DNA from 2 places in the Cellulomonas sp. P4_H4 genome. Region 2 is predicted to be linked to the other one. Evidence: predicted binding sites of a transcription regulator. Region 2 holds the regulator's gene; the other holds the start of a gene.
What was found. Region 2 encodes LexA, which represses DNA repair genes until DNA is damaged. Its sites were predicted from a motif close to TCGAACANNTGTTCGA; they were not measured.

Region 1: a site for LexA is predicted at 3,995-4,010, ahead of AC1DPN_RS02385 (HNH endonuclease signature motif containing protein). Genes of this name have one in related genera too.

What each region holds. Positions count from the first base shown of each region.
Region 1 is NZ_JBFUKL010000001.1:464,904-476,732, forward strand. Features, by position in the region: gene AC1DPN_RS02370 (alpha-amylase family glycosyl hydrolase) at 1-542, opposite strand, end outside; gene AC1DPN_RS02375 (LLM class flavin-dependent oxidoreductase) at 730-1,836, shown strand; gene AC1DPN_RS02380 (MmcQ/YjbR family DNA-binding protein) at 2,095-2,445, opposite strand; gene AC1DPN_RS02385 (HNH endonuclease signature motif containing protein) at 2,542-3,936, opposite strand; gene AC1DPN_RS02390 (threonine/serine exporter family protein) at 4,666-5,964, opposite strand; gene AC1DPN_RS02395 (iron chaperone) at 6,141-6,521, opposite strand; gene AC1DPN_RS02400 (PNPOx family protein) at 6,533-6,937, opposite strand; gene AC1DPN_RS02405 (adhesin) at 7,078-7,353, shown strand; gene AC1DPN_RS02410 (CE1759 family FMN reductase) at 7,509-8,132, opposite strand; gene AC1DPN_RS02415 (LLM class flavin-dependent oxidoreductase) at 8,174-9,328, opposite strand; gene AC1DPN_RS02420 (PIG-L deacetylase family protein) at 9,482-10,567, shown strand; gene AC1DPN_RS02425 (ATP-grasp domain-containing protein) at 10,564-11,520, shown strand; gene AC1DPN_RS02430 (histidinol-phosphatase) at 11,534-11,829, shown strand, end outside.
Region 2 is NZ_JBFUKL010000008.1:60,114-71,942, forward strand. Features, by position in the region: gene AC1DPN_RS18455 (class I SAM-dependent methyltransferase) at 1-503, opposite strand, end outside; gene hflX (GTPase HflX) at 617-2,134, shown strand; gene AC1DPN_RS18465 (ATP-dependent DNA helicase) at 2,144-4,201, shown strand; gene AC1DPN_RS18470 (L-lactate dehydrogenase) at 4,259-5,257, shown strand; gene AC1DPN_RS18475 (Rho termination factor N-terminal domain-containing protein) at 5,261-5,509, opposite strand; gene lexA (transcriptional repressor LexA) at 5,639-6,352, opposite strand; gene AC1DPN_RS18485 (LysM peptidoglycan-binding domain-containing protein) at 6,745-7,218, shown strand; gene nrdR (transcriptional regulator NrdR) at 7,618-8,136, shown strand; gene AC1DPN_RS18495 (S9 family peptidase) at 8,188-10,191, shown strand; gene AC1DPN_RS18500 (aldo/keto reductase) at 10,157-11,161, opposite strand; gene AC1DPN_RS18505 (DUF5302 domain-containing protein) at 11,284-11,481, shown strand; gene serA (phosphoglycerate dehydrogenase) at 11,560-11,829, opposite strand, start outside.

The DNA.
Region 1 (11,829 bases), on a different contig from region 2:
TTCATGACGCGGACGACGTAGTCGACGACCGACGGGTGCTCGTGGTCGAGCGTCGCGAGCGCGTCGTGCCCTTCGAAGCTGACGAAGTCCGTCGGGCCGCCGCCCTCGACCCGCCGCAGCCAGACCTCGTCGTCGGACCTGCCCTCAGCCGCCTCGACCGACCGCCGCGCGATCTGCGAGCCGCGCCCGACGTGGTTGAACACGCCGTCGAGCAGCACCTTGAGCCCGCGCGCGTGCGCCTCCTCGACGAGCGCGTCGAAGTCGTCGTCCGTGCCGAGCCGCGGGTCGATCCGCAGGTGGTCGACGGTGTCGTACCCGTGCGTCTCCGACGCGAACACCGGTCCCAGCGCGACGCCCGACACCCCGGTCGCGATCGCGTGGTCGAACCAGCGGGTCATCCGCAGCAGGCGGTGCTCGTCGGGCGACGCGCCCACCGGACCCGTCTGGGGATGGGCCCCCACGAAGCCCAGCGGGTACGTGTGCCACCAGATCGCGTGCCGCACCCAGTCCGGCTCGCCTGTCGAAACCGCACCGCTCGCCATGTCGCTCACCTGCCCAACCTAGGGCCGTCGTCACCAACATGGGCACGGCGGGCACCTCTCGCCGCCGTGACCCGCGAGGGCTGGACCTCCGCAGGCATCCGAGCCGTGAGACGCCGCCACCACGCGCTTGTCCCGCCGCGGCCTCGGGGCGAGCATGCTCCTCCCGACGAGATCCCGGACAGGCGACATGAGCTCCTTCCACTGGTTCCTCCCCACCAACGGCGACGGCCGGCACGTGGCCAACGTGGTCGCCGCGGCCGGCGTCGCGCGGCGGGTGCTGACGCGCCCGGCGTCGCTCGCCTACCTCGGGCAGATCGCCCGGGCCGCGGAGCAGTCGGGGTTCGATGCGGTCCTGACGCCTACCGGTTCGGCGTGCGAGGACGCCTGGATCACGACGGCCGCGCTCCTGCCGCTGACCGAGCGACTCCGGTTCCTCGTCGCGTTCCGCCCGGGCTTTCTGCTCCCCACGCTCGCCGCGCAGCAGGCCGCGAGCTTCCAGCGGCTCTCGGGTGGGCGGCTCGCGGTCAACATCGTGACCGGTGGAGACCCGGCCGAGCAGCGGGCGTACGGCGACACCCTGAGCCACGACGAGCGGTACGCGCGGACCGCGGAGTTCCTCGAGGTGTTCGAGGGCCTATGGGGTCCGACCCGGCTCTCGCACGACGGCGCGCACTACACCGTCGACGGCGGCGGCTTCCCGTCGCTGCAGGCTCAGCGGCCCGACATCTACTTCGGGGGTGCGTCACCGGCCGCGGAGGTTGTCGCGGCCCAGCATGCTGACGTCTACCTCGCGTGGGGCGAGCCGCTCCCGGCACTGGTGGAGCGCCTGACCCGGGTGCGCGCAGCCGCCGCCGTGCTCGGCCGCGCTCCCCGGTTCGGTGTCCGGCTCCACGTCATCTCGCGCGACACCGCCGACGAGGCCTGGGCCGAGGCGGACCGCCTCCTCGCCGGCATGGACCCCGAGGCCCTCGCCCAGGCTCAGGCGCGGTTCGCCACCCTGGAGTCCGTCGGCCAGGCGCGCATGAACAGCCTCTCTCGCGGACTCGGACCGTCCGCCTACGACCAGCAGGTCGGGCCGAACCTCTGGGCGGGCATCGGCCTCCTGCGCGAGGGTGCCGGCACCGCCCTGGTAGGGAGCCACGACGAGGTCGCCGACCGTCTTGCCGAGCTCGCCGCCGCGGGCTTCGACGAGTTCATCCTGTCCGGCTGGCCCCACGTCGAGGAGGCCTACCGGGTCGGCGAGGAAGTCCTCCCGAGAGCAGCCCAACGCATCGCTGCGCTGCCTCAGCCATAGGCAACGCACCCGCCCGACCCGGGCCCCGGCGCCGGAACTGGCTCCGGCCCGACCCTGCACAGCCCCAGCCCGACCCTGCACAGCCCCAGCCCGACCCTGCACAGCCCCAGCCCCAGCCCTAGCCCCAGCCCCAGCCCCAGCCTCGGCCTTGGCCCGCGACCCAAGCCCCGACCCCGGCCGCCGCTGGCGGCAGCCCTGGCACTGGCGCAGGCCGGGCGGAGGCACCGCCGTTGCCGCGGACCGGCGATCGCGACGCGATCAGGCCCCGTCCGTCGGGCCGAGGTGCGGGTAGCGCTTGCGCAGGACGGGTGGGGCGGCCCACCACCACGACTCGGCGAGGTGCGCCTCGAGCGTCTCCGCGTCGACCGTGGCGAGCGAGATCAGCACCAGGTTCGTGCCGGCGTGATGGTCGGTCGTCGAGTACAGCGCGGGCACCTGCTCCACGAGCGCCAACCGCTCCCCGTCGTCCTCCACCCGCACCGTCAGCCGCTCGTCGTCCCACATCCGACCGACAAGGTTGCGATGGAACCAGGCGGGCTGCCCCCAGCTCTGCCGCTCCGACACCTCGGGCAGAGCCAGCGCGAGCCGCCGCGCATCGTCCTCGTCCATCCACCCATCCAAGCGCGCGCCACCCACACACGTCGGCCGCGGCGGGAGCGACGACACCGAGTCGCGTTCGGAGACACGCCTCGTCGGGAGACCCATCTAGAAGGGTGGTGGGTGGTCGAACGTGGCACCGCCGCCGTGCGGGTTGGCGCCAGGGTGAGCGGTCAGCGCTGAGGGCGCGAGAAGGATCGGCACGGGGTCTCGGTAGTAGGTGATGCCGTGTTCGCTCGTCCAGGACGTCACCCCGGTGGTCGGGTCGCGGTGCACCTTCCACCGCTTCTTCGTCTTCGCCTGATGGTGATGGCGGCACAGGGCGTGAAGGTTCGCCTCGCAGGTCTGCTCATGGGCGGGTCGGTCCGAGGTGAACGGGACGATGTGGTCCAGGTCGCAGCGGATCGCCGGTGCGCGACACCCCGGAAAGGTGCAGGTCACGTCCCGGGCGATGACCGTGCGAGTCAGGTCCGCTCCAGGCTTGTAGACCACCGTGCCCGTTTCGCGCACCAGCCCGGTGGCCGGGTCGGTGAGCAGGCGTCGCCAGCTCCCGTCCTGGGCGAGCTCGCGGGCGAGCTGGGCGGGGATCGGGCCGTGGGAGTCCAAGAACCCGGGGTTCTCGTCCACGCCGGCCAGGGTGGTGGCGGCGACGGTGACCCCGACGGTGACGGCTTGTCCGTGACGGCGCGGCAACGGCTCTCCGTCTGGGGTTGCCTGCCGGTGCAGGATCCCGGTGAACACGTCGCTGAGTGCGTCCGCACGCCGTTGGTCCACCGACCGGTCGTCACCGTCGACCTTTGTGGTTCCTGCCAACGCGTCGATCACCGTGAACGCCATCACGGCGTCGGGGGCGGGCAGGTACGCCGACAGCCATGCCATCCCGTCCACGGCAGGGGTCAGCGACACCGACCGGTCCTCCCGAGCGACCAGGTGGCGTTCGTCCGCCGCGGCGGGATTGATGGCCAGAACCGCAGCTCGCACGTGCCGGGCGAGCTGGGGCCCGGTCATCCGCGACGCCGCCTCGATCCCTACCTCAATCACGGCGGCCTGATCTGCTGGAGCGGCAGCGAGGGCTTCGTTGAGCAGCAGATCGACCTTGCGCGCATCCAGCAGGCCGCCGGCCCACGCCGCGAGTACCGCTGGGCGTGAGGTGGCCAGGGACGCGCGCACGAACAGCATCTCCGCGGACCGACGGGTGGTGACGAGTGCGCACGCGAGCTCGTCAGGTACCGGGCTCGGGTGCTCGGGCCGACGCCGCTCCAGGTCCGCGACGGCGACCGCTTGAGCCGCTTGTGCGGCACGGATGAGCTGCTCGAGCCTCTGCACGACCTCGATGACCTCAGCGCCCGACAACGCCGCAAGATCAACGCGCGCGAGCAACCCGGCCAGATCGACACCGTTGAGCAGCCCTGCCAGCTCGACCCACGACGCACCGGACGCGGGGGATGACGGCAACGACGCCGACACCGCGACGGACAATGGCGAAGCGTTGACGCCATCCATGGGCACCTCCTGTGTCTCGCCGAACGGATCGGTCGACCGACTGGCCGAACTCCGTCATTCGAACAAGTGTACGATTGACCTCTGACACGCGACCGCCCGCCGGAACATCTGTGGACAAGTGCGCGCGAACGCGAGAACGGACTGGCGCGATGGTCCGGGAGATCGACTGGTCGAAGTGGCAACGGACGTCACGAGGGTGGGTGCGGGTGCCGCCCGCGGGGTGCCCGGCCGGGCACCGGTGGACCACGAGCGGGCCAGGCAGGCCGTCGGAACGGTTCGTCACCTGTGGCTGCACGGTGGATCGTCATCACACCCTGTGGGTGTGCCCGACGTGCGGCATGCACTGCGCGGAAGGGTGCACGGACACGGGGCTGTGGGCGGGAACGACCGTGTCGTCGGGAATCGTGGACGACCGCCGGGGGACGGTCTAGGAGACGGAGGGTGCACGGACACGGGGCTGTGGGCGGGAACGACCGTGTCGTCGGGAATCGTGGACGACCGCCGGGGGTCGGTCTGAGGTTGCGGTGAGTGGGCTCCCAGCACGCATCAAGCCGCAAGGCCACGGGCCACGCGCCACGCGCTTCGAAGCCGCTACGCCACGCCACGCTCAACGTGGCGCTACGGCACGCGCATCGCTACGTCACGCGCATCGCCCAGTCGCGCATCGCCGCGACATGCGCTTCGAGGCGCGACGCGACACGCAACAGGCGTCGACGCACGTCGCCGGCACTACGCCGGCGGGGTCACTGCCCGGACGACGGCGCGGCCCACGCGTCGGGCGTCGCGGGTCAGCGCCGTCCCGACGATGACGCCGAGCGCGATGGAGAAGAGCGCGAGCACGGTGTCGATGACGTCGGTGACCCCGGCGTCGACGCCGGTCGCCAGCTCGGACACGCCGCGGAACCCGAGGGCTCCGGGCAGGAGGAGCCAGAACGCGGGCAGCATCGTCACGATCGCGGGCGGACCGGTGCGCGCACGCTGGATGGCCTGCGAGACAGGCACGAGGACGAGCCCGCCGACGAACCCCGAGAGCTGCGGCGAGAGCAGGAGCAGGCCGATGGTCTGGGCGGCGAAGGCGGCGTAGAGGGCGAGCAGAAGCCACCAGAACGACCCGCGGGGCGGCGACGAGAAGTACCGGTGCCCGACCGCGACGAACAGGACCCCGACCCATGCGGCCCAGGACCCGAGCAGGGGAGAGGTGCTCTCGGTGGAGAACGGTCCCGCGACGGTGACGGCGGCGACCACCCCGAACGCGAGCAGCATCAGCTGGGCGATCCCGTAGACGAGTCGCGACGCGCCCGCGATGACCTGGTTGCTGGTGAGCTCCATGGCGGCCACGGTCAGCACGGCACCGGGCAGGAAGCTGACCAGGGGCGGAGCGAGCAGGCGGATGGGGTCGGTGTCGAGGGCCGGCGCGACGATCGTGATCGTCGCGAGGCTGACCAGGAAGGCCGCGACGACGGGGAGGGCGGTGGACAAGGTCGGCCACCGGTCGGCGAGCAGGCGCAGGACGCCGACGAGCGCGCCCATCACGGCGTAGACCGGCAGAGCGTTGATCGCGGGGTAGAGGATCAGCCCGAAGCCGACGGTCAGCAACGCGTGCCCGAGCACCACGGCGAGCGGCCCGTAGTGGGGTGGCGTCGCGAGGATCTGCCGTAGCCGGACGCGCGACTCGGCGAGGTCCGCCGAACCGGTCGACAGCTCGCGGACCAGCCGGTCGACGGCGCCGATCTGGTGCAGGGGAAGGGTCTGCTCGGTGTCGGGACCGGTGAAGTCGCTCTCAGGCCCGTGCGCCGTCTCGATGTGGATGAACACACCGGTCGGCAGGACGAGGGTGCGCACCTGGTCGGCGCCGTACGCCTGCGCGATGTCGCCGATCTGCTGCTCGGTGTCCATGACCGACTGGCCCGACGAGAGCAGCGCACCTCCGAGCTCGCGGAGCAGCGGGACGAGGTCGGCGGGGACGGTCGGCAGCTCGCCGGGCTCCTCGATGACGCCGGGCGGTGGCGGCTCGGTGAGTGCTCGCATGGCTCGGCGCCACCGCCCGCCCATGTGCACGCCGTGCGGCGCGGAGGAGGTGGCGGGTACGGAGGGCCGGGGAACGGAGGCGATGGGCACGAAGGGTGCAGGTGGGGACGTCGCGGGCACGGACGCCTCCGGGACGGCCGACGACGGCGGAGGTGCCGGCGACGACGGGCTCTCTGTCATCGAGCGTCGAGTCGCGCGTCGACCTCGGCCATCCGCAGGAGGGCGATCCGCCGGACCGTCTCCTCGCCGAGCGGCGCGTCGGCCGGGAAGTGCAGGGTGGCGCCCGACAGCCGCCCCTCGGGCAGCGTCCCGGCGAGCGAGCGCGCCAGCGGTGGGCTCATGAGATGCAGGCTGCAGTGCGACGCGGCGACCGACAGCGCCATCAAGGGCTTGCCGCGGTAAGTGACCGTCGGCACCTGGTAGGAGATGGTCTGCCCGGCCTCGGGCACGACCGCGACGAGCCGGTCCAGCACCACGCGGAGTGCGGCGCCCGCGGGCGCGGGGACGGCGGTGAGGTACTCCTCGACGGTCGTCGCCGGATAGCCCGTGCGCGGCATCTCGCCACCTCCTAGCGCCGATGGTACGGATCGTCGGCCTGCAGCGACACGAACTCGTCGGTGCCCAGCGCGCGCAGCGCGAGACGTGTCCAGCGCGGTACCGACCGGGCGCCCTCGGCGCCGTGCAGACGCACGGGATCGGACAGGGCGAGCACCCGGCGACGGCGCACGAGCCGGGCGGGTCGACCGGCCTCGATGTTGCGCAGCCACTGCACCTGCGGGCCGTAGGTGAGGGCGATGGTGATCCGACGGTGGTCCGGCGACGGGAACGCCATGATCGGCGTGCGGAACCGGCGGCCGCTCGTTCGGCCCACGTGGTGCAGCGTCGCGAGGGGCGGCAGGTCGTCCGAGAGCATGCCGATCACGGGGTTCGCCACCCGCAGGTTCACTCGCGTCACCCACATCGGCAGGGGCATGGTGCGGAGGGTAGAGCCGTTCAGGCGGGCTCGCGACCGTTGGACCGGTGAGGTCTCGCCCAGCGGACCCCGGGTTGCGGTCGTCGGCCGGTCGTGGGGACGGTGGAGGTGCCAGAAGTCGTCCATGGAAGGAGAGCCACGTGCTCACCCTGACCGACAGCGCACGCACGACAGTCCACACCCTGACGAGCAAGGCGGGTCTTCCCGACGAGACCGGGGGCCTGCGCATCGCCCAGCAGGAGGCGGGGGGCTTCGAGCTTGCGCTCGTGCCCGAGCCGCTCCCGGGTGATGATGTGGTGACGGACGGTACGAGTCGCGTGTACGTGGACCCGGAGGCGTCCGTGACGCTGGCTGACCAGCGCCTCGACGTCGAGCCGGGAGCGACCGGCACGGCGTTCACGCTCGGGCCGCAGTAGCCGGACACGCACAGAGAGATCGAGTCCCCCGAAGTCGCCTGTGCACGGCCGGGGCACGACCGGCCCGGGTGCACGGGCAGCCAAACGACGAGGGCGGGAAGCCACGGCTCCCCGCCCTCGTTGTGCGCTGGCGCTCGACCGGCCCGCCGAGCGAGCTACGACGTCCCGCCGAACATCTGCTCGAAGGACGGCACCGCGTCGTACAGCCCGACGGCCGCGGACGGCTCGCGGTCGGCGACCATCTCGGCCAGCTCGCGGCCGGCCCGGCGGATGCGGGCGGGGAGCGGGTTCACGTCGTCGCCGCCACCGTCCGCCCAGTCGTCGGTGGCCGCGAACACGGCCGTGCCGGCGACATCGGCGCGCAGGTAGGCAAACAGTGGCCGCAGCGCGTACTCGAGGGCGAGCGAGTGTCGCCCGGTACCGCCGGTCGCACCGACGAGCACGGGACGTCCGACGAGAGCGTCCTTGTCGAGGATGTCGACGAACGACTTGAACAGCCCGGAGTAGGAGGCCGAGAAGATCGGCGTGACGGCGATGACGCCGTCGGCCGCGGTGACCTTCTCGATCACGTCGGTGAGCGGGCCGGACGCGAAGCTCGTGAGGGTCATGTTGACGACCTCGTGGGCGATGTCGCGGAGCTCGACGTACTCGACGTGCGCCGTGACCCCTCGGGCGGCGAGCTCGGTGACGGTGGCGTCGGCGAGGCGGTCGGCCAGCAGACGCGTCGACGAGGGCTGGGAGAGCCCCGCCGAGATGACGACGATCGAGCGGTCGTTCATTGTGCGTGCCTTCCCGGAACGGTCTGTGAGATAAGCAGAGTTCATGACTGCAGCGAGTCCTCGGCCCGGAGGCCCGTGAAGGTGTCCTCGGCAACGACCTGCTCGTGCACGGTACCCGCAGCACGCGCCGCGGCCACCCGTGCGGCGTGCGACGGCGGATCGGCCGGCACGTGGGCGGGACGGGCCGACTCGGCCTCGGCGCGGAGCACCGGGACGACCTCGGTCGCGAGGATGTCGATCTGCTCCAGCACGGTCTTCAGCGGGAGACCCGCGTGGTCCATGAGGAACATCTGACGCTGGTAGTGGCCCACCTGGTCACGGAACTTCCCGTACCGGTCGATGACCTCCTGCGGGCTGCCCACGGTCAGCGGGGTGTCGCGCACGAAGTCCTCCATCGACGGACCGTGCCCGTAGACGGGCGCGTTGTCGAAGTAGGGCCGGAACTCACGGACGGCGTCCTGCGAGTTCTTGCGCATGAACACCTGCCCGCCGAGGCCGACGATCGCCTGGTCGGCCTGCCCGTGCCCGTAGTGCTCGTAGCGCTGACGGTAGAAGTTGACCATCTGCGCGGCGTGCTCCAGCGGCCAGAAGATCGCGTTGTGCAGGAACCCGTCACCGTAGTAGGCGGCCTGCTCGGCGATCTCGGGGGACCGGATCGAGCCGTGCCAGACGAACGGTGCGACGCCGTCGAGCGGGCGAGGGGTGGACGTGAAGCCCTGCAGCGGACCGCGGAACTTGCCCTGCCAGTCGACCACGTCCTCTTCCCAGAGGCGGCGCAGCAGCGCGTAGTTCTCGATGGCCAGCGGGATGCCCTGGCGGATGTCCTGGCCGAACCACGGGTACACGGGGCCGGTGTTGCCGCGGCCCATCATGAGGTCCATCCGACCGTTCGAGATGACCTGGAGCATCGCGTACTCCTCGGCCAGACGGACGGGGTCGTTCGTGGTGATCAGGGTGGTCGCCGTGGACAGGATGATGTTCTTCGTCGTACCCGCGAGGTAGCCGAGCATCGTGGTGGGTGACGACGGGACGAACGGGGGGTTGTGGTGCTCGCCGGTCGCGAACACGTCGAGGCCTGCGGCGTCGGCGTGCTGGGCGACGGTGAGCATGTTGCGCACCCGCTCCGTGTCGTCCGGCGTACGGCCGGTCGTCGGATCGGTGGTGACGTCGCCGACGGTGAAGATCCCGAACTGCATCTGAACTCGCCTCACAGGTGGACCACATGTTCATGCGTTTGCATGTACATGCCGCTCCAACAGGAGACCCGCCGCGCCTATTCCCCGGCAGGTGGCTCGTGGTGCGTGCCTATAGCGTGTGAGCAATCGACCGGCGACGGAGGGCGACGGAGCGTGGCGGACGATCAGTACAAGATCCTCGTCGTCGAGGACGACGTGGACACCGCGCAGTACGTGCGCACGGTCCTCGAGCGTCGCGGCGGGATGGCCGTCACCGTCGTGCACGAGCCGATGTCGGCACTGGCGGAGGTCGCCCGGACGCAGTTCGACGTGGTGCTCACGGACATCCAGATGCCCGGCATGAGCGGCCTCGAGCTTCTCGACGAGCTGCGCTCGCGCTCGTCGGGCACGCCCGTCGCGGTCATGACCGCGTTCGCGAGCGTGGACTACGCGGTCGACGCACTGCGCCGCGACGCGGACGAGTTCCTGGTCAAGCCCGTCGCGGCTGCGACGCTCCTGGAGCGCATCGGCGCGCTCGCGGCACAGGGCCGCCAACGCCGCGCGGCGCAAGGCCCGCAAGACGTCGTCCTCGCCGTCGGAGCCCATCCCGACGACGTCGAGATCGGCATCGGTGCCACGCTCGCGTCGCACCGGGCGGCGGGCGACTCGGTCGTGATCCTGACGCTGTCGAGCGGCTCCATGGGTGGCGACATCCAGGCTCGCCGGCACGAGGCGCTCGCGTCGGCCGCGATCATCGGTGCGCGTCTCTACCTGCACGACTTCGAGGACACCCGCCTCGACCCGGCCGACGGACTCATCACCACGATCGAGGAGACGATCCGCGAGGTGCAGCCGAGCATCGTCTACACGCACACGGAGCACGACCGGCACCAGGACCATCGCGCCGTCCGGCAGGCCGTCGAGGTGGCCGCTCGCCGTGTCCCGTCGCTCGCGTGCTTCCAGAGCCCGTCCTCGACGATCGACTTCCGGCCGACGCGCTTCGTGCCGGTCGACGGCTTCGTCGAGACCAAGCTGCGGATGCTGGAGGCGTTCACCTCGCAGTCGGGCCGCGACTACATGGACCCCGAGCTGGTTCGCGCCACCGCACGCTACTGGTCGCGGTTCGGGGCCGGGGCGTTCGCGGAGCCGCTGGAGACGATCCGGGCCGCCGCCATGCTGCGCGGGCGCGTGGGCCTCGTCGTCGCCGAGGAGCACCTGCGCGACGAGCTCTCCGCCGACGAGCACGGAGCGCACTCGTGAGGGTGCTCGTGACGGGCGCCGGCGGACCCGCGGGAGTCGCTGTCATCCGCTCCTTGCTGCGCCGTGGCGACGTCGAGGTGTTCGCGGCGGACATGGACCGCTGGGCGAGCGCGATCTACCTCGTCGATGCGCCCTACCGACGTCTTGTCCCGGCCGGGCGCGCACCGGACTTCGTCGACGTGGTCCGCGCGATCATCCGCGACGACCGCATCGACGTGGTGTTCCCGACCGTCGACGTCGAGCTCCCGCGCCTGGCCGCGGTCCGCGACGACCTCGGCGCCGCCCTCGCGTCGCCGTCCCTGCGCACCCTCGAGACGTGCCTCGACAAGCTCGCCCTGGCCCGGGCCTGCGAACGGACCGTCCGGGTGCCCCGCACCGAGCTGCTCGGGACCCCGCAGGCCACGAGCGGCTGGGACTTCCCGGTGATCGTCAAGCCGCGTCGCGGTGCGGGCTCGCGTGGCGTGCGGACCGTGCACTCGCAGGCCGAGCTCGACGCGGTGCACGACGAGGAGGACCTGATCGTCCAGGAGATGCTCCCGGGCGACGAGTTCTCGGTGGACGTGCTGGCCGATCTGGACGGGAACGTGGTGGCCGCCGTCCCGCGTGCGCGCCTGCGCGTCGACTCGGGCGTGGCCGTGGCCGGGGTGACGGTGCACGACGACGCCCTCATCGACACCGCGTCGGCCGTCGCCCGAGCAGTGGGGCTCAGCACCGTGGCCAACGTCCAGCTCAAGTACGACGCGGCGGGTGTCCCCGGGCTGCTCGAGGTCAACCCACGCTTCCCGGGCGCCATGCCCCTGACGATCGCGGCGGGCGTCGACATGCCGTCGCTCACGCTCGACGCGGTGCTCGGACGCCCGCTGCCGGCGCACGTCGACTTCCAGGAGATCGCGAACGTGCGCTACCTCGAGGACGTGTTCCTGCCGGTCGCCGAGATCCTGGCGCCGCGATGAGGGCGCTGCCGCGATGAGAGTGCCGCCGCCGGACGAGGACCACCACGTCCACTCCACGTTCTCCGACGACGGCTTCAGCACGCCCGCCGAGAACCTCGCGGCCGCGGACCGTGCCCGCCTGCGCGTGATCCGGATGGTCGACCACGTCCGCGTCACGACGACGTACGTGCCGGAGTTCCTCGCTGCAGTGCGAGCGCTGCCGCGGATCGAGGGGCTCACGGTGCTGACGGGTGTCGAGGCCAAGATCCTCGACGTCGACGGCTCGGTCGACGCCCCGCCCGAGCTGCTCGCATCGGTCGGCGAGCCGGG
Region 2 (11,829 bases):
CCGAGGTTCTTCCCGACGACCAGCTGCGCCTCCCCGCCGTCCGCGAGCCGCGGCAGCCAGCGCAGCAGGAGCTCGTGCAGGGCCGCCTTGCCGACGCGGATCGGCGGGTTGGACCAGATCGCGGCGAACGTCACGTCGTCGGGGACCTCGTCGGGACGCACCGCGTGGACGTTGGCGACGCCCACCCGCTCGGCGTTGCGCCGTACGAGGTCGAGCGCGCGCTCGTTGACGTCCACGGCCCACACCCGGGCACCGGGCGACTCCAGCGCGAGCGTCAGGGCTATGGGTCCCCAGCCGCAGCCCAGGTCGAGCAGGTCGCCCGCAGCGGGCGCCGCGGGCGCGTGGTCGAGCAGCACCCGGGTGCCGAGGTCCACGTGGTCGGGGGAGAAGATGCCGCCCGCGGTCTCCACCTCGAGGTCCCGGCCCGCGAGGTGGACGCGCAGCACCCGGCGCTCGTCGGCGGACGCGGGCTGGGCGGTGAAGTAGTGGTCGTGCTGGCTCACGGCGCCGACCCTACCGACCTTCGACCCGCGCCCGGATCGGCCCGCAGCGAAATGCCTCGGCCGTGCGGCGGTCGCGTGGGACCCTGGGTGCAGGCGACGAGAAGAGGAACCGCGTGAACGACCCGCAGCACACCACCCGCGAGACGCAGGACACCCCGGTGCCCAGGTCCGCGCAGGACGTGGCCGACGACGTCGTGGCCCGTGTGCTCGCCAGGGCAGGGACCGCGCTCCAGGCAGGTGTGACGGTCCACTCGTCGTACGACGGCGACCAGCTCGAGCTCGAGGAGCGCACGTCGTTGCGCCGGGTGGCGAACCTCTCGACCGAGCTCGAGGACGTCACCGAGGTCGAGTACCGGCAGCTCCGCCTGGAGAAGGTCGTGCTCGTGGGCGTCTGGGGCTCGGGAACCGTGACCGACGCCGAGATCTCCCTGCGCGAGCTGGCGGCGCTCGCCGAGACCGCCGGCTCCGAGGTGCTCGACGGACTGCTCCAGCGCCGCGCGAAGCCGGATCCCGGCACGTACCTCGGCTCGGGAAAGGCCGCCGAGCTGGCGGCCCTCGTGGGGGCCGTCGGCGCGGACACCGTCGTGATCGACGGCGAGCTCGCACCGTCCCAGCGCCGAGCGCTCGAGGACATCGTGCGTGTCAAGGTGGTCGACCGGACCGCCCTGATCCTCGACATCTTCGCCCAGCACGCCAAGTCGCGGGAGGGCAAGGCTCAGGTCGAGCTCGCGCAGCTCGAGTACCTCCTGCCGCGCCTGCGCGGGTGGGGCGACTCGATGTCCCGGCAGGCCGGTGGCCAGGTCGGCGGCGCCGCGGCGGGCATGGGCTCACGCGGCCCCGGCGAGACGAAGATCGAGCTCGACCGCCGACGCATCCGCAACCGCATGGCCAAGCTGCGCCGTGAGATCGCCGCGATGGAGCCCGCGCGGCTCACCAAGCGCGCCTCGCGCAAGAAGAACGCGATCCCGTCGGTCGCGATCGCCGGCTACACCAACGCGGGCAAGTCGTCGCTGCTCAACCGCCTGACCAACGCCGGCGTGCTCGTCGAGAACGCGCTGTTCGCGACGCTGGACCCGACCGTGCGACGCGCCGAGACGATCGACGGGCGCATCTACACGCTCGCAGACACCGTCGGCTTCGTCCGTTCGCTCCCGCACCAGCTCGTCGAGGCGTTCCGCTCGACGCTGGAGGAGGTCGCCGACGCCGACCTGATCCTGCACGTCGTCGACGCGTCGCACCCTGACCCCGAGGGCCAGATCGCGGCCGTCCGGCACGTGTTCGCAGACATCCCGGGTGCCATGGACGTGCCCGAGATCATCGTCCTCAACAAGGCCGACCTGGCCACGCCCGAGACGATCGCGCGCCTGCGCTCGCGCGAGGTGCACTCGATCGTCGTGTCCGCGCACAGCGGCGAGGGCATCGAGGAGCTGCAGGCCCTGGTGGCCGACCAGCTGCCACGGCCCGGTGTGAGCGTCGACCTCGTGGTGCCGTACGACCGCGGCGACCTGATCAGCCGGGTGCACGAGCACGGCGACATCCAGGCCGAGGAGCACACCGCCCACGGCACGGCCATCCGCGCACGCGTCGACGCCGGTCTCGCGGCGGAGCTCGAGGCGGCTGCGCGCCACTAGGCTGACGCGGTGCCGGACACCGACCCCTCTGTCGAGGACCTCCTCGACGCAGCGGTAGCCGCGCTCGGCGGTGGCGCTCGTCGCGACGGTCAGCACCAGATGGCGGTCGCGGTCGCCGAGGCGATCGACAAGGGCGAGCACCTGCTCGTCCAGGCGGGCACGGGCACCGGCAAGTCGCTCGGCTACCTCGTGCCGGCCGTCCGGCACGCGGTCCTCGAGGACGAGCACGTGATCGTCTCGACCGCCACGCTCGCGCTCCAGCGCCAGATCATGGCCCGCGACCTGCCGCTCGTCGCGAAGGCCCTGGAACCGCACCTGCCGCGCAAGCCGACGATCGCGCTGCTCAAGGGCTGGCACAACTACGTCTGCGTGCACAAGGTCGCCGGTGGCTACCCGGAGGACGACGCACCCACGTTGTTCGACCTGGGTGAGCACGCGGGCGCCGCCGAGCACCCGTCTGCGGGCGGCTCCAAGGACCTGGGTGCGCAGGTGATCCGGCTGCGCGAGTGGGCCGAGGAGACCGAGACGGGCGACCGTGACGACCTCGTGCCTGGCGTCACCGACCGGGCGTGGCGCCAGGTGTCCGTGGCGTCCCTGGAGTGCCTCGGCACGCGCTGCCCGATGCTCACGGAGTGCTTCCCGGAGAAGGCCAAGGCGGCGTCCCGGGAGGCCGACGTCGTCGTGACCAACCACGCGATGCTCGGGATCGCTGCGTCCGGGTCGCCGAACGTGCTGCCGGAGCACCAGGTGCTCGTCGTCGACGAGGCGCACGAGCTGACCGACCGCGTGACCGCGCAGGCGACGTCTGAGCTGTCGGTCGCCGTCATCGAGCACGCGTCCCGGCTCGCGCGCCGGCACGGCGGCATCCCGAGCACCGACCTCGACTCGGCCAGCCAGGCGCTGGCGGGCGTCCTCGTCACGCTCCCGGAGGCGCGGTTCCGTGACGGGCTGCCACCTGCCGCCCGCGACGCGGTCGCTGCCGTCCGTGACGCGACGCGCGCGCTGCTCAGCGCCCTCAAGCCCGACTCCGGCCCGAAGGCCCCGCCCGAGGCCGGGCTCAAGATGGCGCAGGCGACGATGCTCGCTCTGTTCGAGGTCGCGGACCGCATGGCGGCCGACCCCGAGGACACCAAGCACACGGTCCTGTGGTGCGCGCGCTCGGAGGATCGTCGCGGGAACGTCTCGACGCGGCTCTACGCGGCGCCCCTCGCGGTGAACGGACTGATCCGGACGCACCTGCTGGCGGGCCGATCCGGCGTGCTGACCTCGGCGACGCTCGAGCTGGGTGGCTCCTTCGACCCCATCGCCCGTGCGGTCGGGCTCGAGGTGCGGCCCGACGCCGCGGCCGTAGGGCCGTCCTCGCTCGACGACGACACGCCCGCCCCGCCGTCCGCGGTGCCGTGGCACGGCCTGGACGTGGGCAGCCCGTTCGACTACCCGAAGCAGGGGATCCTCTACCTCGCCCGGCACCTGCCGCCCCCGGGACGTGAGCCGGCGACCGACGCGCAGCTCGACGAGATCGCCGAGCTGATCACCGCTGCCGGCGGTCGGACGCTGGGGCTGTTCTCGTCGCGCCGAGCGGCCACCGCCGCGGCCACCGCGATGCGCGAACGCCTCGACGTGCCGATCCTCGTGCAGGGTGACGACCAGCTCCCCACGCTGGTCTCCCAGTTCATCGCCGACGAGGCCACCTGCCTGTTCGGGACCCTCTCGCTGTGGCAGGGCGTCGACGTGCCGGGAAGCACGTGCACGCTCGTCCTCATCGACCGGATCCCGTTCCCGCGCCCCGACGACCCTGTGCAGTCGGCGCGCTCGGACGCCGTCGAGAAGGCCGGCGGGAACGGCTTCCTCGCCGTCTCGGCGACGCACGCCGCCCTCCTGCTGGCGCAGGGCGCGGGCCGGCTGATCCGCACCAGCAGCGACCGTGGCGTCGTGGCGGTCCTCGATCCGCGGCTGGCCACCGCCCGGTACGCGCCGTTCCTGACCAAGTCCCTCCCGGAGTTCTGGAGGACGACGGACCGCTCCGTCGCAGTCGCCGCACTGCGCCGACTCACGGGGACGGGTTAGCCTCGAACTCCCCGACGACCCGTCGGCATCTGACTCCCGCGAGAGGGCGGCCGCTACGTGACCGAGAGCCTGGACGTGGAAGACCTCGGACTGCACCATTCGCGGTCCGCGCGAGGCACGAAGCTCGCGATCGTCGGCGCTGGAGCGGTCGGGTCGACCATGGCGTACGCGGCCCTGCTGCGGGGCGCCGCGCGCACGGTCGCGCTGTACGACATCGACGCAGCCAAGGTGCAGGCAGAGGTCCTCGACCTGGGGCACGGTGTCCAGTTCATGCCGATGGCCCAGGTGATCGGGTCGGACGACATCTCCGTGTGCGCCGATGCCGACGTCGTCATGTTCACCGCCGGGGCGAAGCAGAAGCCCGGTCAGTCCCGGATCGAGCTCGCCGGAGCGACGATCGCGGTCGTAAAGGCGGTGCTGCCGAAACTTGTACAGGTCGCGCCCGATGCGGTGTACGTGATGGTGACCAACCCCGTCGACGTGGTGACCTACGCCGCGCTCCAGGTCTCGGGGCTCTCGTCGACCCAGCTCTTCGGCTCCGGAACCGTCCTCGACTCGTCGCGACTGCGCTATCTCATCTCGCAGCACACAGGCGTCGCGGTGCAGAACGTCCACGCCTACATCGCCGGTGAGCACGGGGACAGCGAGCTCCCGCTCTGGGGCTCGGCCAGCATCGGCTCGGTCCCGCTGCTCGAGTGGGCAGGGCAGGGTGGCCACGGCCCCTTGACGAGGCAGGACCGGGAAGACATCACGCGGGAGGTCGTCGAGTCGGCCTACCGGATCATCGAGGGCAAGGGCGCCACGAACTACGCGATCGCGCTGGCGGGCTCGCGGATCATCGAGGCGATCCTCAAGGACGAGGGCCGCGTGCTGCCTGTGTCGTCGCTGCTCACCGACTACTACGGGATCAACGACGTGTGCTTGTCGGTACCGGCGATCGTCGGGGCTGACGGAGTGGGGGAACGACTGCCGATCCCGTTGTCGGACGACGAGCTGTGGGGCCTGCGCCGGTCGGCGGACGCCGTGCGGGAGGTTGCCCGGCAGTTCGGCTTCTAGCCGTCAGCGCTTGCGCAGAGCGGCGACCAGCTCGTCCTTGCGCATCGTCGAACGGCCCTGGATCCCGAGCTCCGCCGCGCGGTGCTGCAGCTCCTCGACCGTCCACTGCTCGTAGGCGCCGGAAGGGCGACGCTCACCGGCGTCGCTCGTCGTGCTGGGCGCGACGTCGTTCGTCGGCAACTCGTCGCCTCGAGCCGCGGCGGCCATCGCGGCCTTCGCACGCGGGCCGGGGTCGGGTAGACGCCCTGGCATCAGCTGCTCCTCTGGATCGGCGGTCGGGTTCGGCGTCGCGCGTTGCGTCCGCCAGCGTGTCCAGAGTGGACCGTCTCGGGACGTGTCGCAGCCCGACGGCCGGGTGCACCGGAGTGCACCCGGCTCGCGTCAGAGGCTGCGCAGCACGCTGACGACGCGGCCGAGGATGGTCGACTCGTCGCCGGGGATCGGCTGGTACGCGGGGTTGTGCGGCATGAGCCACACGTGGCCGTCGATCCGCTTGAGCGTCTTGACCGTGGCCTCGCCGTCGATCATGGCTGCGACGATCTCGCCCTGCTCCGCCACCGGCTGGCGACGGACGACGACCCAGTCGCCGTCGCAGATCGCGGCATCGACCATCGAGTCGCCGACGACCTTGAGCAGGAACAGGTCGCCGTCGCCGACGAGCTGACGGGGGAGCGGGAACACGTCCTCGACCACCTGGTCCGCCAGGATCGGCCCGCCGGCGGCGATCCGACCGACGACCGGGACGTAGGACGGTGCCGGCATCCGCTCGCCGTCCGCGTGGTCCGGGAACGCCTCGCGGCTCCCGTCCGGAGCGGTCCACGTGCCGACGCCGCGGGAGTCGTCCTGGTGCACGACCTCGATCGCGCGCGGACGGTTGGGGTCGCGTCGCAGGTAGCCCTTGCGCTCGAGCGCGGTGAGCTGGTGCTTGACGCTCGACGGGCTCGTCAGGCCGACGGCCTCACCGATCTCGCGCATGCTCGGCGGGTAGCCGCGGGACTCGACCGACGAGCGGATCGTGTCGAGCACGAGCCGCTGGCGCGCAGTCAGACCGTCTGGCCCGGGAGCGCTGTCGGGGAGGGCGTGGACGGTCGCCAGGTCGGTCTCTGCGTCCGCGTTGGCGCTGTCGGGCTTGTCGGGCTGGGACGTGTCCGGTGAGTCCGTCACTGCGCTCCTCCTCTGTCGGGCGGCCGTGGGCTCCGCCGTTGTGTCGCTCCCGCCGTCCGTGCCCCTGACCTGCGGCGACACGGTGCTCCGGAGCGATCCGGGTGGCCCCGCCGACGGCCGTGTCAGTGGCTCGTGGTGCGCTTGCTCTGCACCGCCACCCTAGGGAACCCGAGCACGAAGATCAAACATCTGTTCGATCGTGTCTCGACAAGTGTCGGCGGATGCTGATAGACATCGTACAGACGTACGACGAACACCTGTTCGACAGCAGCATCGCCGGGATCCGCCCGGCACGAGCGAGGACGAGGGACACCATGACGACGATGGCAATGGCACCGGCGCTGCCGGGAACGACTGCCCGCGCGACACTTCGCGCCACCATCTCGTCCTCGCGCCCCGTCGTGACGCCGCGCCCGGCCGTGACGGGCAGCGGGTCGGTCGACGGGCCGTCCCGGGTGGCACGGTCGAGCGTGACGGCCCCGCCGCGCGCCGGGTCTCGCGGGCTCGCTGGTCTGCACCTGACCGCGCGTGGCCGTGTCGCGCTGTGGTTCATGGCGATCGTGATGGTCGCGGCCGCAGTCCTCGTGACGAGCCGCGCCGCGGCCGATGGTCCGGTGTCCGCGCAGCAGGTCGAGCGCCACGTCGTCCAGTCCGGGGAAACGATGTGGCAGATCGCCGCCGACATCGCCGGACCGGGCGAAGACGTGCGGGATGTCGTGTTCGATCTGGTGCGCCTGAACGAGCTGCCCGATGCCGGCCTCATGGCCGGTCAGGTGATCGTCGTCCCCGTCGACTGATCGGCCGCCGATGTGGAGCGCGGAGGCACGACGGCCAGGGAGTTTATCCATGCGCGTGTGGGTTGTCAGTAGCGGCGCTCCTGGACTAGGTTAGCCTTACCTCACTAAGCAGGCTGGGGGGCTTGCCGAAGAGGTGCGGGGTGTGGACGGCTGGGCCGTCGTGCCGACCGCAGCACGCGCGGTGCCGAGGCGAGTCGGCCCGTGAACTGGGGACGGGGGCGTCCCCGCGAGGGCGGTCGCCACGACGGCGGCCGCCCTCGCCACGCCGGGGGCCACCGCTCGGCACTGGATCGGTGCACGTGCGGGCGCCTTGCGACGGGCCGGTCGCTGGCCTACCGTCACGGGGGCGTTGACGACGCCGCGCCGACTGTCCGGCGTCACGCACTCGAAGGGGATCCGGTGCACTGTCCGTTCTGCCGCAACCCGGACTCGCGGGTCGTCGACTCGCGGACCTCGGACGACGGCTCGACCATCCGCCGCCGACGCCAGTGCCCGAGCTGCAACCGTCGCTTCACGACGGTGGAGACGGCGAGCCTGTCGGTCGTGAAGCGGTCAGGCGCCACGGAGCCCTTCTCCCGCGAGAAGATCGCGGGCGGCGTCCGCAAGGCGTGCCAGGGAAGGCCCGTGAGCGAGGACGACCTGGCACTGCTCGCGCAGAAGGTCGAGGAGACGCTGCGCAGCGCCGGCTCGGCGGAGATCGACGCGTACGAGATCGGCCTGGCGATCCTCGGCCCGCTCCGCGAGCTCGACGAGGTCGCCTACCTCCGGTTCGCGTCGGTCTACCAGGCGTTCGACTCGCTCGAGGACTTCGAGGCGGCGATCACCGTGCTGCGCGCCGAGCACGAGACGGAGACGGACACGGACGACGTCGCTGCAGAGGCAGGCGATGCCCCGGCAGAACCGGCGAGGCACGACTGACCCACCGCGTCGGTCGCGTCGCCTGTCGGCGTCGCAGCATAGGTTCGTCTCGTGCTTCCCACCGACATCGAGCTGTTGCAGGTCCCCGGCGCCCCGGCGGTCCTCCCGGACGGGACGCGGGCCATCGTCTCGGTTGTCCGTCCACGCCTGTCCGACGACGAGTACACGGGCGGACTCTGGACGGTCGAGCTCGCTGAGTCGCGCACGCCCCGGCCGCTGACCCGTGGCCATCGCGACACGGCCCCGGACGTCTCGCCCGACGGCCGCTGGGTCGCGTTCCTGCGAGCGGAGCCGCAGGGCAAGCCGCAGGTGTACCTCGTCGAGTCGGCCGGCGGTGAACCGGTCAAGCTCACCGACGCTCCTCTCGGTGCGGGCGCGCCACGCTTCTCGCCCGACGGGACCCGCCTCGCGTACGTGGCCCGAGTCCCCGAGCAGGGCCGGTACGAGCCGGACGGTCAGCCGGGGTCGGAGCCGCCGCGGCACATCACGGAGCTGCAGTACCGCGCCGACGGGGTCGGGTTCGTGCGCGACCGACCGCAGCACGTGTTCGTCGTCGACGTGCCGGTCGGACCGCAGAGCGGCGACGACCTGCCGGTGTCGCGACCGCTCACGGCAGGGAGCATCGGTGTGTCGGGCGCACGATGGCTCGCGTCGGGCAAGGCGCTCGTCGCTGTCAGTGCGCGCCACGCTGACCGCGAGCGTGACCTGCGTCAGGACGCCGTCCTGGTCGACGCGCACCCTGTCGGCGATCCGCGTCCGCCCATCCCGCTCAATGACGCCGACGCCGGCTCCACCCTGGGCGTCGAGGCGGTTCTGCCGTCCGCCGACGGCGCGCACGTCTGGCTGCTCGCGAGCGACTTGAGTGCCTCCGGACGCGACTTCATCGCGGCCCAGGTCGGCCTGTACCGAGCTGCGCTCGACCAGTCGCCCGCGCGTCCGGAGCGGCTGACCGACGCCGAGTCGGTCGACCTGCTCACCAGCGTGCTCGTCGAGCACGAGGGTGATGCGCTCGTGGCGTCCGAGGTCCGCGGCACTGTCCATCTGCTCCGGGTCGGCGCCGACGGGACGCAACGCACCCTGCTCGAGGGAGAGGTCGTCGTCTCGGGAGCCGCCTGCGGTGGTGGACTCATCGTCGCGACTGCCGCGATGCCGACGTCGGCGGGCGACGTCCTCGTCGTCGATCCCTCAGGTGGTCGCGCGACGCCTCGCTCGGACTTCTCGGCCGATCTCCGTGCGACCGGGCACCTGCGTGTCCCGGTGGAGGTCGAGGCCCGGTCCTCGGACGGCTACCCGGTGCACGGGTGGGTCGTGCGCCCGGACGGCGAGGGACCCCACCCGACCATCCTGATGATCCACGGAGGACCTTTCTCGCAGTACACGCACGCCGTCTTCGACGAGGTGCAGGTGCTCGCGCAGGCCGGGTACGCGGTGGTCTACGGCAACCCCCGCGGGTCGTCGGGCTACGGCGCGGCGCACGGCCGGGTGCTGCAGGGTGCGTTCGGGGAGGTCGACACCGAGGACGTGCTGGCGCTGCTCGGAGCGGCGCTCGACGCCCCGGACCTCGACGGTGAGCGCGTGGGCGTGATGGGCGGCTCGTACGGCGGCTATCTGTCGGCGTGGCTCACCACGCGGACGGACCGTTTCGCGGCGGCGATCGTCGAGCGGGGTTTCCTCGACCCGGTGAGCTTCGTCGGTTCGAGCGACATCGGCTGGTTCTTCGGTCTCGACTACCTGGGCGACGCCGCCGACGACGAGGGTGCGGCAGCAGTTGCCGCGCAGTCGCCCATGGCGCACGTCGGGGCGGTGCGCACCCCGACGCTGGTCATCCACTCCGAGCAGGACTGGCGGTGCCCCGTCGAGCAGGGTCAGCGCTGGTTCGTCGAGCTGAAGCGGCGAGGTGTCGAAGCCGAGCTGCTGCTGTTCCCTGGTGAGGGGCACGAGCTGACGCGTTCCGGCACGCCGAAGCACCGTCAGGTGCGCTTCGAGCACGTGCTGCGCTGGTGGCAGCGTCACCTGCCGGTCACAGGTCGCTCGAACGCGAGCCCCACAGGTTGATCCCGGCGTCGACCGCGTGCTCCTCGATCGCGGTGAGCTCGTCGGCGTCGAGTGCGGGAGCGGTGGCCGCCGCGAGGTTCTCGTCGAGCTGTTCCGTCGTGCGCGCCCCCACGAGCACAGAGGTCACCCGCGGGTCGCGCAGCACCCAGGCGAGCGCGAGCTGAGGGAGGGTCCGACCGCCCGCCGCGGCGATGTCGGCGAGCGCGCGGACGTGCTCGAGCGTCTCGTCGGTGAGCCACTCGGGCCGCAGTGGACCGCCGCGTGCCGCGCGTGAGTCGGCTGGGATGCCATGCAGGTACCGGCTGCTGAGCATCCCTTGTCCGAGCGGTGAGAACGCGACGACGGCCATCCCGGCGGCGTCTGCGACCTCGAGGAGCGAGCGACCGTCGGCGCCGGGCCGTTCGACCCAGCGGTTGAGCATCGAGTAGGCGGGTTGGTGGACCGCGAGCGGCAGCCCGAGCTCTCGGGCGACCTCCAGGGCGTCGACGGTCCGGTCGGCCGAGTACGACGAGATCCCCGCGTAGACCGCCTTGCCGGACCGGACAGCCTGAGCCAGGGCCCCCAGGGTCTCCTCGAGCGGCGTGAACGGGTCGAACCGATGGCTGTAGAAGACGTCCACGCGGTCGGTCCCGAGTCGTCGCAGCGACTCGTCGAGCGACGCGAGCAGGTACTTGCGTGAACCGTGCTCGCCATACGGCCCGGGCCAGGCGCGATAGCCCGCCTTGGTCGTGACGAACAGCTCGTCGCGACGCAGGTCCCGAGCGAGGAGGCGGCCGACGGACTCCTCGGCCGCGAACGGCGGCGGCCCGTAGTTGTTGGCGAGGTCGAGGTGCACGACCCCACGGTCGACAGCGTGCAGGACGAGCCGGCGCTGGTCGGCGAAAGGCGTCGCGTCGCCGAAGTTCTGCCAGAGACCGAGCGAGACGACCGGCAGCGTCAGGCCGCCGGTGCGGCGAAGGGGCAGGTCCATCCAGGCGACGCTACCCGTCCGCCATGAGAAGAGGTGGCGCCGACGGCCCGGTTCGGGGACGCTGGCGGGGGGAGGGCGCACACGCCCCGCCACAGATGTACACCGCACACAAGGAGACGCCCATGGCGAAGAACGAAGAGACGACGACCACGGGAGCGGTGAGCGAGGACGCGAAGGCCAAGTACCGCGAGGCACTCGAGCGCAAGAAGGCGAACCAGCACCGCACCGCGGACGGGACGTCGAACACGGGGCAGGTGCACGGCTCGGAGACGGCCGGCCCGACCCAGCGCCGGTTCCAGCGCAAGTCCGGCTCTGCCTGACGAGCAGGCGACGACGAACGAACGGGGGCCCGACCACTGGTGGTCGGGCCCCCGTTCGCGCTCGGTCGAGCGCGGAGATCAAGAGAGCTGGCGCAGCCGCACGGACTCGGGGCGTGAGGTCAGTGCCGTCACGACGGCCGGCTCGATCGGCGCACCGGCGTCGGTCACCACGTACCCGAGCTCACCGCTGGTGGTCAGGAGCTGACCCTCGATGTTCACGCCGTGCTCGGCCAGCGTCGCGTTGACGGCGGCGAGCACACCGGGGACGTTGCGGTGCAGGTACGCGAGGCGGTGGACGCCGGGCTTCTGCTCGAGCGCGAGGTTGGGCACGTTGACGCTCAGCGTCGT